3 regions of the Streptomyces zaehneri genome follow, and region 2 is predicted to be linked to each of the others. Evidence: predicted binding sites of a transcription regulator. Region 2 holds the regulator's gene; each other region holds the start of a gene.
What was found. The regulator HrcA, encoded in region 2, represses chaperone genes, less so after heat shock. The targets are predictions, from matches to a motif close to TTNGCACTCNGNNNNNCNGAGTGCNAA.

Region 1 (5,200 bases), on a different contig from region 2:
ACGCCGTAGCCGACGGGGAAGGGCAGCTGCTCCAGCAGGCTCCGGCGGGCCGCGTACTCGCCGCCGAGCGGCTGCACGAACCCGGCCAGCTGCGGCCAGTGCATGTTGAGCAGCGGGCGGGCCATCAGCTCGGTGACCCTGCCGCCCTGGCCGGCCGCGCCGCCCAGCGGACGGTCGTACATGCCCTTGACCAGATCCACCCCGGGGTCGGTGAGCAGCGGGCCGACGATCCCCGAGACGAAGTCCGAGGAGAACTCCCTCAGGTCGGCGTCGATGAAACAGACGATGTCCCCGGTGGTGACCAGCAGGGAGCGCCACAGGACCTCGCCCTTGCCGGGCACGGCCGGTATCCGCGGCAGGATGTCGTCCCGGTGGACGACCCGCGCGCCGGCCGCCGCGGCCACCTCGGACGTACGGTCGGTCGATCCCGAGTCGACGACGACGATCTCGTCGACGAGCGGGACCTGGTGCATGAGGTCGTGACGGATGACCGCGACGATGTCGCCGACCGTCTCCTCCTCGTTCAGCGCGGGCAGGACGACGGACACCGACTGGTTCGTGGCGCGCTTCGCGGCCAGGATCCTGTGGAGCGGACGATCGGTCACGGACCAGGAGCGGGTGGCCAGCCAGCGCTCAGTTTCTCGAAGCACAGTCTGCGGCTCCTCACTGTCGTGATCACACCGGGTGCACGGGAGGTGACCGTGTGATCCATCTCGCGGTTCGGACGACTCTCTCAACTGTCCTGGCCTTCGGTTACAGTCTTGAACAACGCGGATGACCATCGCATGTCCGAGGTCGCCCGCGTTCACAACTTCATACCGCTCATCCAGAGGGGCAGAGGGATACGGCCCGATGAAGCCCCGGCAACCCTCCAGCCGGTCTCGTAACGATCACTGATCCACGTGGTGATCGCTTCGCGAGGCTCCCGGCTCGGGAAGGTGCCAAATCCGTCTCACGGCGAGATGCGTCGTGAGGAAGATGAGGAGAAAGGGCCTCGCCTCACATGGCTGCGCAGACTGTTGCAAGCACCACCGACTCTACGACGTCCTCTGCTGTCGACCTCGGTCCGGCCGCGGCGTTGACCTGCCGCGAGTGCGGCCACCGTGTGCCCCTCGGCCCGGTCTTCGCCTGCGAGGAGTGTTTCGGCCCGCTCGAGATCGCCTACGACTTCTCCTCCTACGACACGGAGGAGCTCCGCAAGCGCATCGAGGCGGGGCCCGCGAACATCTGGCGCTACGCGCCGCTGCTGCCCGTCCCCGCGGACGTGGCCGACAAGCCCAACATCAACCCCGGCTGGACCAAGCTCGTCCAGGCCGACAACCTCGCCCGTGAACTGGGCGTCGACGCCGGCAAGCTCTTCGTCAAGGACGACTCCGGCAACCCGACGCACTCCTTCAAGGACCGTGTCGTCGCCCAGGCCATCGAGGCCGCCCGCGCGTTCGGCTTCACCACTCTCTCCTGCTCCTCCACGGGCAACCTGGCCGGCGCCGTCGGCGCCGCCGCCGCCCGGGCGGGCTTCCGGTCCTGCGTGTTCATCCCGCACGACCTGGAGCAGGGCAAGGTCGTCATGGCCGCGGTCTACGGCGGCGAGCTCGTCGGCATCGAGGGCAACTACGACGACGTCAACCGCTTCTGCTCCGAACTCATCGGCGACTCGGCGGGCGAGGGCTGGGGCTTCGTCAACGTCAACCTGCGGCCGTACTACGCCGAGGGTTCCAAGACGCTGGCGTACGAGATCTGCGAGCAGCTCGGCTGGCGGCTGCCGGACCAGCTGGTCGTGCCGATCGCCTCCGGCTCCCAGCTCACGAAGATCGACAAGGGTCTCCAGGAGCTGATCAAGCTCGGGCTGGTCGAGGACAGGCCGTACAGGATCTTCGGAGCGCAGGCCGAGGGCTGCTCCCCGGTCTCCGTGGCCTACAAGGCCGGGCACGACGTGGTCCGCCCCCAGAAGCCGAACACCATCGCCAAGTCGCTGGCCATCGGCAACCCGGCGGACGGTCCGTACGTCCTCGACATCGCGCGGCGCACCGGCGGCGCGGTGGAGGACGTGAACGACGAGCAGATCGTCGACGCGATCAAGCTGCTGGCGCGGACCGAGGGCATCTTCGCGGAGACCGCCGGCGGTGTGACGGTGGGCGTGACGCGCAAGCTGATCGAGAGCGGTCTTCTCGACCCGACGCTCACCACCGTCGTGCTGAACACGGGCGACGGACTGAAGACCCTGGACGCGGTGGCCGGCACCGGGCTGACCGCGACCATCCGTCCGAACCTGGAGTCGTTCCGGGACGCGGGTCTCGGCTGAGAGTTCCGTCGTTCGTCTGCGGGCCGTGGGGCTGGTCGCGCCCACGCGGCGGCAGCCGCACGATCCAGACAGCCCCGCGCCCCTTCTGGGCGCTCCGCCTGACCGGAGGTCGAAAGAGAATGAGCGTCAACGTCCGCATCCCCACCATCCTGCGCACCTACACCGGCGGCCAGGCCGAGGTGAAGGCCGAGGGGGCGACCCTCGGTGAGGTCATCGCCGACCTGGAGAAGAACCACACCGGCATCGCCGCCCGGGTCCTGGACGACCAGGGCAAGCTGCGCCGGTTCGTCAACGTGTACGTGAACGACGACGACGTCCGCTTCGAGCAGGGTCTGGAGACGGCGACCCCGGACGGCGCGGGCGTCTCGATCATCCCGGCCGTCGCAGGTGGCTGACCGTAGTTCAGTACCCATCGGTAGTAACCGTCGGTAACAGCGATTACCGAGTGTTCATCGAATTGCCCTCTCCGCGATAGAAGCGGAGGGGGCAATTCAGTGTGGTTGAGCGCGGTACAGTTGGGGAACCCGGTCCGGATCGCCGGATCCGGAGCCTTTGATTTCTGCCCCGCGCCCGATGAGAAGCAGCCAATGTGTGCGCCTCTTTCGTGGCTTTTGTGGCTTATGCAGGGCCCGACTTGCCCTTAATTCAGGCGAATTCTCGCCACATTCCGGATCCCGCGCGTCCGGAATTCTCGTCCGACTGACCTGTTGCAGACGGCAGTTGGACAGATACATTCAGCCGCGGTCGACGCGTTCCGGCGCACGCCCCCAAGCCAACCGGGGGGTGAGGTCTGACCCGGATCCGCGAAGTGCGGATCCGTGCAAGGGCCAGTAATAGGGGAGTTAGGCATGGCTCAGGGCACCGTCAAATGGTTCAACGCGGAGAAGGGGTACGGCTTCATCGCGGTCGACGGTGGTGCGGATGTTTTCGTCCACTACAGCGCGATTCAGATGGACGGCTACCGCACCCTGGAAGAGGGTCAGCGGGTCGATTTCGAGATCTCGCAGGGTCAGAAGGGGCCGCAGGCGGACATGGTCCGGCTCGCGACCGGCTGAAGCACGCGCCGACTGAAAGCGTCGTTCTTCTGTACAACTGACGAAGGGCTCGCACCCCCACGGGGGGCGAGCCCTTCGGCCTGTCCGGGGACGTCCGCTCGGTCTGTCCGGGGACGTCCGCGAGGCGTCGGCGAGCCGTCCGTGCGGGGTGTCCGGAAGGGCACGGGTCCGGCGGAGGCGCTTGCACTCTCATGGGTCGAGTGCTAATCATTGGCGTTAGCACTCTGAAGGTGAGAGTGACAACGAGGACCGGGTCGGTGAGGCCCGCAGGCCAGGTGGGGCAAGGAACCACGAGGCCGGCGAGCCGTCCGTCGCGGGCGCCAGCGCGGTCCGGAGCAATCCACCCCAGTCCGGGAGGACCACTTCACATGGCCAAGATCATCGCGTTCGACGAGGAGGCACGGCGCGGCCTCGAGCGCGGCATGAACCAGCTCGCGGACGCCGTGAAGGTGACGCTCGGCCCCAAGGGCCGCAACGTCGTCCTCGAGAAGAAGTGGGGCGCACCCACGATCACCAACGATGGTGTTTCCATCGCCAAGGAGATCGAGCTCGAGGACCCGTACGAGAAGATCGGCGCAGAGCTGGTCAAGGAAGTCGCCAAGAAGACGGACGACGTCGCCGGTGACGGTACGACCACCGCGACCGTCCTCGCCCAGGCCCTGGTCAAGGAAGGCCTGCGCAACGTAGCCGCCGGCGCCAACCCGATGGCCCTCAAGCGCGGTATCGAGAAGGCCGTCGAGGCCGTCTCCGGTGCCCTGCTCGAGCAGGCCAAGGATGTCGAGACCAAGGAGCAGATCGCTTCCACGGCCTCCATCTCCGCCGCCGACACCCAGATCGGCGAGCTCATCGCCGAGGCGATGGACAAGGTCGGCAAGGAAGGCGTCATCACCGTCGAGGAGTCCCAGACCTTCGGTCTGGAGCTGGAGCTCACCGAGGGTATGCGCTTCGACAAGGGCTACATCTCGGCGTACTTCGCCACCGACATGGAGCGTATGGAGGCCGTCCTCGACGACCCGTACATCCTGATCGCGAACTCCAAGATCGCGAACGTCAAGGACCTGCTCCCGCTCCTCGAGAAGGTCATGCAGGGCGGCAAGCCGCTGCTGATCATCGCCGAGGACGTCGAGGGCGAGGCCCTGTCGACGCTGGTCGTCAACAAGATCCGCGGCACCTTCAAGTCCGTCGCGGTCAAGGCCCCGGGCTTCGGCGACCGCCGCAAGGCGATGCTGAACGACATCGCCATCCTCACCGGTGGCGAGGTCATCTCCGAGGAGGTCGGTCTCAAGCTCGAGAACACGACCATCGACCTGCTCGGCAAGGCCCGCAAGGTCGTCATCACCAAGGACGAGACCACCATCGTCGACGGTGCCGGCTCCTCGGACCAGGTCGCCGGCCGGGTCAACCAGATCCGCGCCGAGATCGAGAACAGCGACTCGGACTACGACCGCGAGAAGCTGCAGGAGCGCCTGGCGAAGCTCGCCGGCGGTGTCGCGGTCATCAAGGCCGGCGCCGCCACCGAGGTGGAGCTCAAGGAGCGCAAGCACCGCATCGAGGACGCCGTCCGCAACGCGAAGGCCGCCGTCGAGGAGGGCATCGTCGCCGGTGGTGGCGTGGCCCTCATCCAGGCGTCCTCCGTCTTCGAGAAGCTGGACCTCGAGGGTGACGAGGCGACCGGCGCGAACGCCGTGCGCATCGCGCTCGAGGCCCCGCTGAAGCAGATCGCCGTCAACGGTGGTCTCGAGGGTGGCGTCGTCGTCGAGAAGGTCCGCAACCTGCCCATCGGTCACGGCCTGAACGCCGCGACCGGTGACTACGTCGACATGATCGCCGAAGGCATCATCGA
Region 2 (5,200 bases):
GTCGACGCCGGTCTCGGTCATCGTCTCGACGGCCAGCTCGCCCCGGTCGCCCTTCGGCAGCGCCTGGACGACGGTGATCCGGGGCGCCTCGGCGGGCTCCTCGACCACCTCCCCCAGGTTCACCACCAGCCGGTCCTTGCCCTCGGCGGCGACGACCTCGCCCCGCGCCCAGCGCCCGGCGCCGTCGGTGAGGACGACCTCCTCGCCGGTCCGCAGCCGCTTCACGGAGACGGCGTGCCGGCCCTCGGGACCGTCCAGCACGAACGCGGAGCGGGAGGAGGCGAGTTCGTCGACGACGAAGACGGGCGCCGTCACGAGGCACCGCCCTCGCGGGCCTGGAACTCCGACAACGCTGTCCGCGCCTCGGCGATTTCGGACACCAGGACCTCCACCAGTTGCCCGGCGGGCAGCTCGCGGGCCAGCCGGTGTCCCTGTCCCGCCCACAGCGCCATGCCCTGCGCGTCGCCCGCCTTGGCGGCCGCCTTGCGCAGCGGCGAGGTGAGGTGGTGGACCTCCGGGTAGGCGGCGGGCGCGTACGGGCCGTGCTCGCGCAGGAAGCGGTTGACCAGGCCGCGGGCCGGGCGGCCGGAGAAGGCGCGGGTCAGCTCGGTGCGTACGAAGAGGGGGTTGGTCAGCGCCTGCTTGTGCACGGCGTGCGCGCCGGACTCGGGCGTGACGAGGAACGCGGTCCCCAGCTGGGCCGCGTCGGCACCGGCCGCGAGGGCCGCGGCGATCTGGCTGCCGCGCATGAGCCCGCCCGCGGCGACGATCGGCAGGTTCACGGACTCGCGGACCTGGGCGATCAGCGCGAGCAGCCCGATGCCGGAGCGGTCGTTCTCCGGGTTGTCCTTGTGGGTGCCCTGGTGGCCGCCGGCCTCCACACCCTGCACGATCACCGCGTCCGCGCCGGCCCGCTCCACCGCGCGGGCCTCCGCGGCGGTGGTCGCCGTGACCAGGGTGAACGTTCCCGCGCGCCGCAGCGACTCCAGCACCTCGGTACTCGGGACGCCGAAGTGGAACGAGACCACCGCCACCGGGTTGTCCAGCAGCACCGCGAGCTTGGCGTCGTAGCCGTCGTCGCGGCCGCTCTCCGGGTCGCCCAGCTCGGTCTCGTACCAGGCGGCCTCACCGGCCAGCTGGTGGGCGTAGACCTCGACCGCGCCCGTCTCCGCATACTCGGGCTGCGGCATGAAGAGGTTCACGCCGAAGGGGCGGGCGGTGAGGCTCCGCAACTGCTTGATCTCCTGGTACACGCCGTCGGCCGTCTTGTACCCGGCGGCCAGGAACCCGAGCCCGCCGGCCTCGGACACGGCGGCCGCGAGCCGCGGGAGGGAGACACCGCCCGCCATGGGGGCCTGCACGATCGGATACGGGAAGAGATCGGTCAGTGCGGAGGACATGACGGCATGTTGTCACGTCCTCCGAACAAGTCCGAATCGACCCTTCCCATTGACACGTGCTGTCACGTGCCGGCAGATCCAGCCCGTCCGCCGATCGACGACGAGGCCCGTTCCGGGCCGATACGGGGTCTGGGGCGCAACCCCGGGGGACGGGGAAGGGAAGAGGCGGCGGGGGCGGGAAAGCCCCCCGCACACCCACCGTCACCGCCCGTTGAACGCGTCCTTCAGCCGGGAGAACAGCCCCTGCTGCCCGGGCTGGAACTGCCCGGTGGGCCGCTCCTCGCCACGCAGCTTGGCCAGCTCCCGCAGCACCCGCTCCTGCTCGGGGTCGAGCTTGCTCGGCGTCTGCACCTCGACATGCACGATGAGGTCACCACGCCCCCCGCCCCGCAGATGCGTGACGCCCCGGCCGTGCAGGGGGATCGACTGGCCGGACTGGGTACCGGGCCGGATGTCGACCTCCTCCAGCCCGTCCAGCGTCTCCAGCGGCACCTTGGTGCCGAGCGCCGCCGCCGTCATCGGCAGGGTCACCGTGCAGTGCAGGTCGTCGCCGCGCCGCTGGAACTGGGCGTGCGGCAGCTCGTGGATCTCCACGTACAGGTCGCCGGCGGGGCCGCCGCCGGGGCCGACCTCGCCCTCGCCCGCGAGCTGGATCCGGGTGCCGTTGTCGACACCGGCCGGGATCTTCACCGTCAGCGTGCGGCGCGAGCGCACGCGTCCGTCGCCCGCGCACTCCGGGCACGGGGTCGGCACGACGGTGCCGAAGCCCTGGCACTGCGGACACGGCCGCGAGGTCATGACCTGCCCGAGGAAGGACCGTGTCACCTGCGACACCTCGCCGCGGCCGCGGCACATGTCACACGTCTGGGCGCTGGTGCCGGGGGCCGCGCCCTCGCCACTGCACGTCGTGCAGACGATCGCCGTGTCGACCTGGAGGTCCTTGGTGGTGCCGAAGGCCGCCTCCTCGAGGTCGATCTCCAGCCGGATCATCGCGTCCTGGCCGCGCCGGGTGCGCGAGCGCGGACCGCGCTGCGACGCCGTGCCGAAGAACGCGTCCATGATGTCCGAGAAGTTCCCGAAGCCGCCCGCGCCGAAGCCGCCCGCGCCTTGGCCGCCCGACTGCGACAGCGGGTCGCCGCCGAGGTCGTAGACCTGCTTCTTCTGCGGATCCGACAACACCTCGTAGGCGGCGTTGATCTCCTTGAACCGCTCCTGGGTCTTCGGGTCCGGGTTGACGTCCGGGTGCAGCTCGCGCGCGAGCCGCCGGAAGGCCTTCTTGATCTCTTCCTGCGACGCATCGCGGCGCACGCCGAGAACGGCGTAGTAGTCCGTGGCCACCTACGACTCCGCCAGGATCTGTCCGACGTACCGTGCCACCGCTCGTACCGCTCCCATCGTTCCCGGGTAATCCATGCGGGTCGGTCCGACCACGCCCAGCTTGGCGACTGCCTCGCCGCCCGAACCGTAGCCGACCGACACCACCGAAGTGGAGTTGAGTCCCTCATAGGCGTTCTCGTGACCGATGCGTACGGTCATGCCCGAATCCCCCGCCTCGCCAAGGAGCTTGAGGAGCACGACCTGCTCCTCCAGTGCCTCCAGGACGGGTCGGATGGTGAGGGGAAAGTCATGTCCGAAGCGGGTGAGATTGGCGGTTCCGCCGATCATCAGCCGCTCCTCGTTCTCCTCGACGAGCGTCTCCAGCAGGGTGGAGAGCACCGTCGTGACCGTGCCGCGGTCCTCGGTCTCGAACGCGTCCGGCAGATCCTCCACCAGATGCGGCACGTCCGCGAACCGCCGGCCCGCGACCCGGCTGTTGAGCCGCGCGCGCAGATCCGCCAGCGAGGCCTCCCCGAAAGGTGCCGCGCAGTCCACCATCCGCTGCTCGACCCGCCCGGTGTCCGTGATCAGCACGAGCATCAGGCGTGCGGGCGCGAGCGAGAGAAGCTCCACGTGCCGCACGGTCGAGCGGGTCAGCGACGGGTACTGCACCACGGCGACCTGCCGGGTGAGCTGCGCGAGCAGCCGTACGGTCCGGGCCACCACGTCGTCGAGGTCGACGGCGCCGTCGAGGAAGTTCTGGATGGCCCGCCGCTCGGGACCGGTCATCGGCTTGACGCCGGCCAGCTTGTCGACGAAGAGCCGGTAGCCCTTGTCCGTGGGGATCCGCCCCGCACTGGTGTGCGGCTGGGCGATGTACCCCTCGTCCTCCAGGGCGGCCATGTCGTTGCGGACCGTCGCCGGGGACACGCCGAGGCTGTGCCGCTCGGTGAGCGCCTTCGACCCCACGGGTTCCTCGGTGCCGACGTAGTCCTGGACGATGGCGCGCAGGACCTGGAGCCTGCGTTCACTCAGCATCGCGCGCACACCTCCAGCAGTCGTCCCCAGTCCCCTGGGAGCCCCGTCTGGCACTCTTCACATCCGAGTGCCAGCGTTCCCCGGCCCAGTGTACGGCTGTGGGGTACACCCGGGGCAAGGTCGGTCCCCGGCGCAGCGTCGTAGGGCTAGCGTCGCGGTATGACGGTGACTTGGGAAGAGCTGGGGTGGGAGCGGGTCGCGGCCGGGGTGGGACGGGTACGGCTGCCGGGCTGGGACTGCACGGCGGGGCTGGTCGTCGGGGCGGGCGCGGTACTGATGATCGACGCGGGGTCGAGCCTGGCCGAGGGTGCGCGGCTGCGGACGTGGGCCGAGGAACTCACCGGCTCCCGTGTGACTCATCTCGCCCTCACCCACCCCCACTTCGACCATGTGTTCGGGGCCGCGGCGTTCGCGGGCGCGGAGGTCTTCGGGGCGGTGGGGGTCGACACCGTGCCGGCCGAGGAGCTGCGGGCGGACGCGGTGCGCAACGGTCTCGACGAGACGGCGGCGACCGGGGCCGCGGACACGCTCGTCCGGCCCCGGCACCTCGTCTCCGGCGAGTGGACCCTCGATCTGGGCGGCGGCCGGCAGGTCCTGCTGGCGAACGTCGGCCCCGGTCACACCGCCCATGACCTGGCGGTCCTGGTCCCCGGCAGCCCCGAGACGGTGTTCTGCGGCGACCTGGTCGAGGAGTCCGGCGCGCCCCAGGCCGGCCCCGACGCCGTGCCGTCCCACTGGCCCGCCGCCCTCGACCGCCTCCTCGAACTCGGCGGCGAGGACGCGCTGTACGTGCCCGGTCACGGGGCGGTGGTGGACGCGGCGTTCGTACGGGCGCAGCGCGACGCGCTGGCGGCCCGTTTCGGCGTGTCGCGCTGATCGTGTGTCTCTCGGCCCGGCGCTTCTCCTATCGTCATCCGAATGCGCCAGTACTCCGCCGACCTCACCCCTCCCTGGAAGCGGCCGAAACCGGTCCCCGAGGTCCCGGCGGAGGCCGGGCTGGTGGTGGAGGAGCCCGGCACCGGGTTCTGCGGGGCGGTGATCCGCTGCGAGGCGGGCACCGTGACCCTGGAGGACCGCTTCGGCAAGCACCGGGTGTTCCCGCTGGAGCCGCGCGGCTTCCTGCTGGAGGGCAAGGTCGTGACCCTCGTACGGCCTGCGTCCGGCGGTCCCGTACGTCCCGTCCGTACGGCCTCCGGTTCGGTCGCCGTCCCCGGGGCACGCGCGCGGGTGGCCCGCGCCGGCCGTATCTACGTCGAGGGCCGGCACGACGCCGAGCTGGTCGAGAAGGTGTGGGGCGACGATCTTCGCGTCGAGGGCGTGGTCGTGGAGTACCTGGAGGGCGTGGACGACCTGCCGGCGATCGTCGCCGGGTTCGCGCCGGGACCCGACGCGAAGCTGGGCGTCCTGGTGGACCACCTCGTCCCCGGCACGAAGGAGTGGCGCAT
Region 3 (5,200 bases), on a different contig from region 2:
GCAGGAAGACCGCGACGCCGCCTACGGCGGTGACCCGGGAAGGACCCCCCTGCCCCCGGCGCGGCACTGCAGACCTTTCGGTGTCCATAACGGCCCCACACCTCCTGCCGACGGCCTGTAAGAAGAAAGTCATCAGTCTTTCAGCTCCCCCTGTGACAGAGCCCGAAGAAAGCCCTCCCAGGCGACGGCGGTGAAGTACAGCACGGTCGTGACACGTGTCTTGGAGTCGCGAGCGAGGACAAGTCCCGCCTGCTCGGCTATCTCCACACACTCAGTCTCGTTGCCGCAAGCGCTGCTCCTGCGCCATAAGGGTTCCCCCTCATGAACCACCGCAGTCCCCCCGATCCCCCGAGCTGCATGAATGGTGCCCTTCGAGCGTAGTGGACGGTTGTGCACTACCGCAGGCGAGTACCCAAAAACCCCTGGGCGAACATTCGCCCATAGTGTTCGAGCAGGCACAAAGAGCTACAACCTCTCCAGGTTAGGCGAACCTGCTCTCCACACGCCATACGAGATCCAGCCCAATGACCGCGGGGTCAACCGGCACTGCCGCCTCACTACCCAGCGGCTACCGGCGGCCATCCGCCCGGCCTCTGTGAATACGCCGAACGCGGTATCGGCGTCACATGCCCCCTCATGACACGTACGCCCGCACGCCTGCATCCGCCAGCGGTGACAGTGCGTGCGGGTCCGGCTGCCCGTGCAGCCGCAGCAGGCCAGGAAGGCCTCCGTGTCCCCCGTGGCAAGGAGGTCGGCACCAAGGTCGCCCCGGGCGAGGATGCGGATGCGCTGGCGTTCGGTCGTGGTGCCCAAGCCGTCCAACTGGGCGCGGAGCAGACCCGTCAGTAGGTCGCGTCGGCGGAGAGTGAGGGCGTCGACGGCGCTGTCGGAGGTGGGGGCGTCGAGGATGTCGAGGACCTCCTGGGCGGTCGCCTTCCTCGCCTCCGGCTTGCCGGTGCGGCTGTCGGGCCGGGCGGACCATCGGTGGACCCGCCCTCGGCTGTCCCGCAGGACGGCGGTGACGGTGAAGCTCCTGAGGTGTTCCGCTCCGGGATGCAGATCCTTCCGTAGGGCCCAGGTGAGGGGCCGACAGGATCGGGCGGTGGGCCGTGGGCCTGTGCGCATGACGCGTACTTCAGGGACAACCCGTCGACATGCACGACAAGTTGATGCGGCTCACCGCTCGCCGACTCGCCGCAGGGCGTCCGCCCACCGCCGACCCACGTCCCGCGCGCCCGGCCCAACGACGGCACCCCCGTCCATCGCCCGTCGTACTGCCCGCGCTACCTCCCCCGAGAGGTCAGCGCGGCAGCCCCGCACACCCGACACCCGCGCTTCCACCGGAACGCGCCGAGGCCCGGCACCCCTTGTCTGCGGGGGTGCCGGGCCTCGGTACTGCCGTGGGTACCGACGCGCTACGTCAGTGGGAGTGGCCGTGTGAGTGGCCCGCGGCGGCCGGCTCTTCCTCTTCCTTCTTCTCGACGACCAGGGTCTCGGTCGTCAGGAGGAGGGAGGCGATGGAGGCGGCGTTCTCCAGGGCGGAGCGGGTGACCTTGACCGGGTCGATGACGCCGGCCTTGACCAGGTCGCCGTACTCGCCGGTCGCGGCGTTGAAGCCCTGGCCCTTGTCGAGCTCGGCGACCTTGGAGGTGATGACGTAGCCCTCGAGGCCGGCGTTCTCGGCGATCCAGCGCAGCGGCTCGACGACGGCGCGGCGGACGACGGCGACACCGGTCGCCTCGTCGCCGGTCTTGCCGAGGCCGCCCTCGAGCACCTTGGCGGCGTGGACGAGCGCGGAGCCACCGCCGGAGACGATGCCCTCCTCGACCGCGGCGCGGGTCGCGGAGATGGCGTCCTCGAGGCGGTGCTTCTTCTCCTTCAGCTCCACCTCGGTGGCGGCGCCGACCTTGATCACGCACACGCCGCCGGCCAGCTTCGCGAGGCGCTCCTGGAGCTTCTCGCGGTCCCAGTCGGAGTCGGTGTTCTCGATCTCGGCCTTGATCTGGCCGACGCGGCCCTGGACCTCGGCGGAGTCGCCGGCACCGTCGACGACCGTGGTGTCGTCCTTGGTGACGGTGACGCGGCGGGCGGAGCCGAGCACGTCGACGCCGACCTGGTCGAGCTTGAGGCCGACCTCCTCGGAGATGACGGTGGCGCCGGTGAGGACCGCGAGGTCCTGCAGCATCGCCTTGCGACGGTCACCGAAGCCGGGGGCCTTCACGGCGACCGCGTTGAAGGTGCCGCGGATCTTGTTCACGACCAGGGTCGACAGGGCCTCGCCCTCGAGGTCCTCGGCGATGATCAGCAGCGGGCGGGAGGAGTTGGTCTGGATGACCTTCTCCAGCAGCGGCAGCAGATCGGCGATGGAGGAGATCTTGCCCTGGTTGATGAGGATGTAGGGGTCCTCGAGGACGGCCTCCATGCGCTCCTGGTCCGTCACGAAGTACGGCGACAGGTAGCCCTTGTCGAAGGCCATGCCCTCGGTGAAGTCCAGTTCCAGACCGAAGGTGTTGGACTCCTCGACGGTGATGACACCGTCCTTGCCGACCTTGTCCATCGCCTCGGCGATGAGCTCGCCGACCTGCTGGTCCTGGGCGGACAGCGCGGCGACGGCGGCGATGTCGGACTTCTCGTCGATCGGGCGGGCGGTGGCCAGCAGATCGTCGGAGATGGCCTTGACGGCGGCGTCGATGCCCTTCTTCAGGGCGGCCGGGGAGGCACCCGCGGCAACGTTCTTCAGACCCTCGCGTACGAGCGCCTGGGCGAGCACGGTGGCGGTGGTCGTACCGTCACCCGCGATGTCGTTGGTCTTGGTCGCCACCTCCTTCACCAGCTGGGCGCCGAGGTTCTCGTACGGGTCGTCGAGCTCGACCTCGCGGGCGATCGTGACACCGTCGTTGGTGATGGTGGGGGCGCCGAACTTCTTGTCGATGACGACGTTGCGGCCCTTGGGGCCGATCGTCACCTTGACCGTGTCGGCAAGCTTGTTGACGCCGCGCTCGAGGGCGCGACGGGCGTCCTCGTCGAACTTCAGGATCTTCGCCATGGGAGCGGTTCAGCCCTCTCGGAAAACGTGGGAGAAACGAACTGCGCCCCCAGCACCCGGCTTCACAAAGTCGCGGGGCCAGGAGCGCAGTTCACTGCAAAACTGGGTGAATTACTTCTCGATGATCGCGAGCACGTCGCGAGCCGAGAGGACGAGGTACTCCTCGCCGTTGTACTTCACCTCGGTGCCGCCGTACTTGCTGTACAGGACTACGTCGCCGACCTTGACGTCGAGCGGCAGGCGCTCGCCGTTCTCGAAGCGACCCGGGCCCACCGCGAGGACAGCACCCTCCTGGGGCTTCTCCTTCGCGGTGTCCGGGATGACCAGGCCAGAGGCCGTGGTCTGCTCGGCGTCGAGCGGCTGGACCACAATGCGGTCCTCGAGCGGCTTGATGGCAACCTTGGAGCTGGTGGTCGTCACGATCCGACCTCCCCCTTCGGAGATCTCACGGGGCTAACTGTCTGAGGTGGCGACCAGGTGGATCCGTCGTCGCGGGTGCCGGACCTGCCCGTCGCGTGTTGGCACTCTCCAGGGGGGAGTGCCAGAACTGAGACTATGACCGCGATTAGCACTCGGTCAAGCGGAGTGCCAATGACGGCGGCGCGTCGGCCGGATTTCAGCTGGGGCGAGTGGCCCTTTCGCCGTCGTGCGCCCGCGTGAGTCCCGTACCGGGGGCTGCCGCCCCCGGGCCCCCGCTCGGGCCCTGGGGGTGCCTCGTCCTCAATCGCCGGACGGGCTGGGACAGTCACGCGGTCGGTGCTGAAGGGCAGACCCCCGCCGGACGGGCCGAAGGGCGGGCACCTGCCCGAGGCCGGGAAGAACTCTCAGACGTAGTCCTCCAAGCGGCCCACCGTCAGGCCCTGCTCCTGCACCCGTCGCAGCAGGCGTGTTGTCCGTTCCCTCAGGCCCGGGCCCGTCGACTCGTCCGGGGCCACGGCGATGATGTCGCCGGGGTGGAGGCGGTGCGGGCCGTGCGTGTAGGTGAGGCCGATGGGGCCCATCGAGGCGCGCCACAGGACGACGGCCGCGATGCCGCAGTCGGCGGCGGCGCGTCGGGTGGTGGTGTCGTAGGCGCCGTAGGGCGGACGGAGGAGGCGGGGGCGCAGGCCGAAGCGGGCGCGGAGCTTGTCCTGCTGGCCGCAGATCTCGGCGCGCTGGCCGGCGTAGGGCAGGCCGCGCAGGGCCGGGTGGTCCAGGGTGTGGTTCTGGATGTTCGCGCCGACGGACCGCAGGCGCGCGAAGTGGGCGTAGCCCGGGCCCACCACGCTGTCCGTGAGGAACATGCTCACCGGCAGACGCAGTTCGCGGACCATGTCGACGAAACGGGGGTCGCGCTCGGCGCCGTCGTCGTAGGTGAGGAAGACGACCCTGTCGGTGGTCGGGACGTGGTCGACGACCGGCGGGAAGGCCGCTCCCGGGCTGCCCGCCAGGGAGCGGGCGGGGTGGCGCGGCGCGGGGGCCAGTGGGGCCGTCAGACCCCAGTGGCGGTACGCGTCCCGCCCGGCCGGGCCGTGCGGGCGGACCCGGGCGGCGGCCTTCTTGCCGAGCCGTTCGATCGGGTCGACGGACTGGGCGCAGCCCGCCAGGGTCGCCAGTGTCGTGAGGGTCGTCAGGATCAGCAGTACGGCCGGCAGCCCCCGCGTCCTCACAGGTAGTCCTCCAGCCGTGCCACCGCGTATCCCTTCGCCGTGACCTTGTTCAGGAACCGGCGGACCATGTCGGGCATCGTGCCCTTCCAGTCGCCGCGGCCGCGGAAGTGACTCAGGACGATGTCGCCGGGGTGGAGGTCCTGGTCCCACTCGCGGTACTCCCAGTGGTCGACGAAGACCTCCTCGGCCCAGAGCGGGGCGTAGCGCACGCCGCAGGTCTTCGCGGCGCGCAGGCTGTCCTGGTCGTAGTTGCCGAAGGGCGGCCGGAAGAGGGTGGGGCGCTTGCCGTAGCGCTTCTCGATCACGTCCTGCATGCCGCAGATCTCGCGCTTCTGGCGGGCGTAGGAGAGGGCGGGCAGGTAGGGGTGGTGCAGGGTGTGGTTGTTCAGTCCCACGCCCCGGTCCTGCATCCTCTTGAAGTAGCCGTAGTCGTCCTTGACCAGGTAGTCGCTGAGGAAGGCGGTGTACGGGATCTTCAGCTCGCTCATCATGCGCAGGAACGCCG

Region 1: a site for HrcA is predicted at 3,538-3,564, ahead of groL (chaperonin GroEL). Genes of this name have one in related genera too.
Region 3: a site for HrcA is predicted at 3,612-3,638, ahead of groES (co-chaperone GroES). Genes of this name have one in related genera too.

What each region holds. Positions count from the first base shown of each region.
Region 1 covers NZ_JASTTJ010000020.1:38,938-44,137, reverse strand. The annotation lists gene QQM72_RS28635 (glucosyl-3-phosphoglycerate synthase) at 1-650, opposite strand, end outside; SAM riboswitch class I at 820-985, shown strand; gene thrC (threonine synthase) at 1,004-2,302, shown strand; gene QQM72_RS28625 (ubiquitin-like small modifier protein 1) at 2,422-2,697, shown strand; gene QQM72_RS28620 (cold-shock protein) at 3,151-3,357, shown strand; gene groL (chaperonin GroEL) at 3,726-5,200, shown strand, end outside.
Region 2 covers NZ_JASTTJ010000008.1:107,361-112,560, reverse strand. The annotation lists gene QQM72_RS15645 (16S rRNA (uracil(1498)-N(3))-methyltransferase) at 1-315, opposite strand, end outside; gene QQM72_RS15640 (nitronate monooxygenase) at 312-1,400, opposite strand; gene dnaJ (molecular chaperone DnaJ) at 1,602-2,738, opposite strand; gene hrcA (heat-inducible transcriptional repressor HrcA) at 2,739-3,755, opposite strand; gene QQM72_RS15625 (MBL fold metallo-hydrolase) at 3,915-4,631, shown strand; gene QQM72_RS15620 (DUF3097 domain-containing protein) at 4,674-5,200, shown strand, end outside.
Region 3 covers NZ_JASTTJ010000027.1:75,967-81,166, forward strand. The annotation lists gene QQM72_RS34135 (DUF397 domain-containing protein) at 133-459, opposite strand; gene groL (chaperonin GroEL) at 1,421-3,046, opposite strand; gene groES (co-chaperone GroES) at 3,158-3,466, opposite strand; gene QQM72_RS34150 (polysaccharide deacetylase family protein) at 3,871-4,695, opposite strand; gene QQM72_RS34155 (polysaccharide deacetylase family protein) at 4,692-5,200, opposite strand, start outside.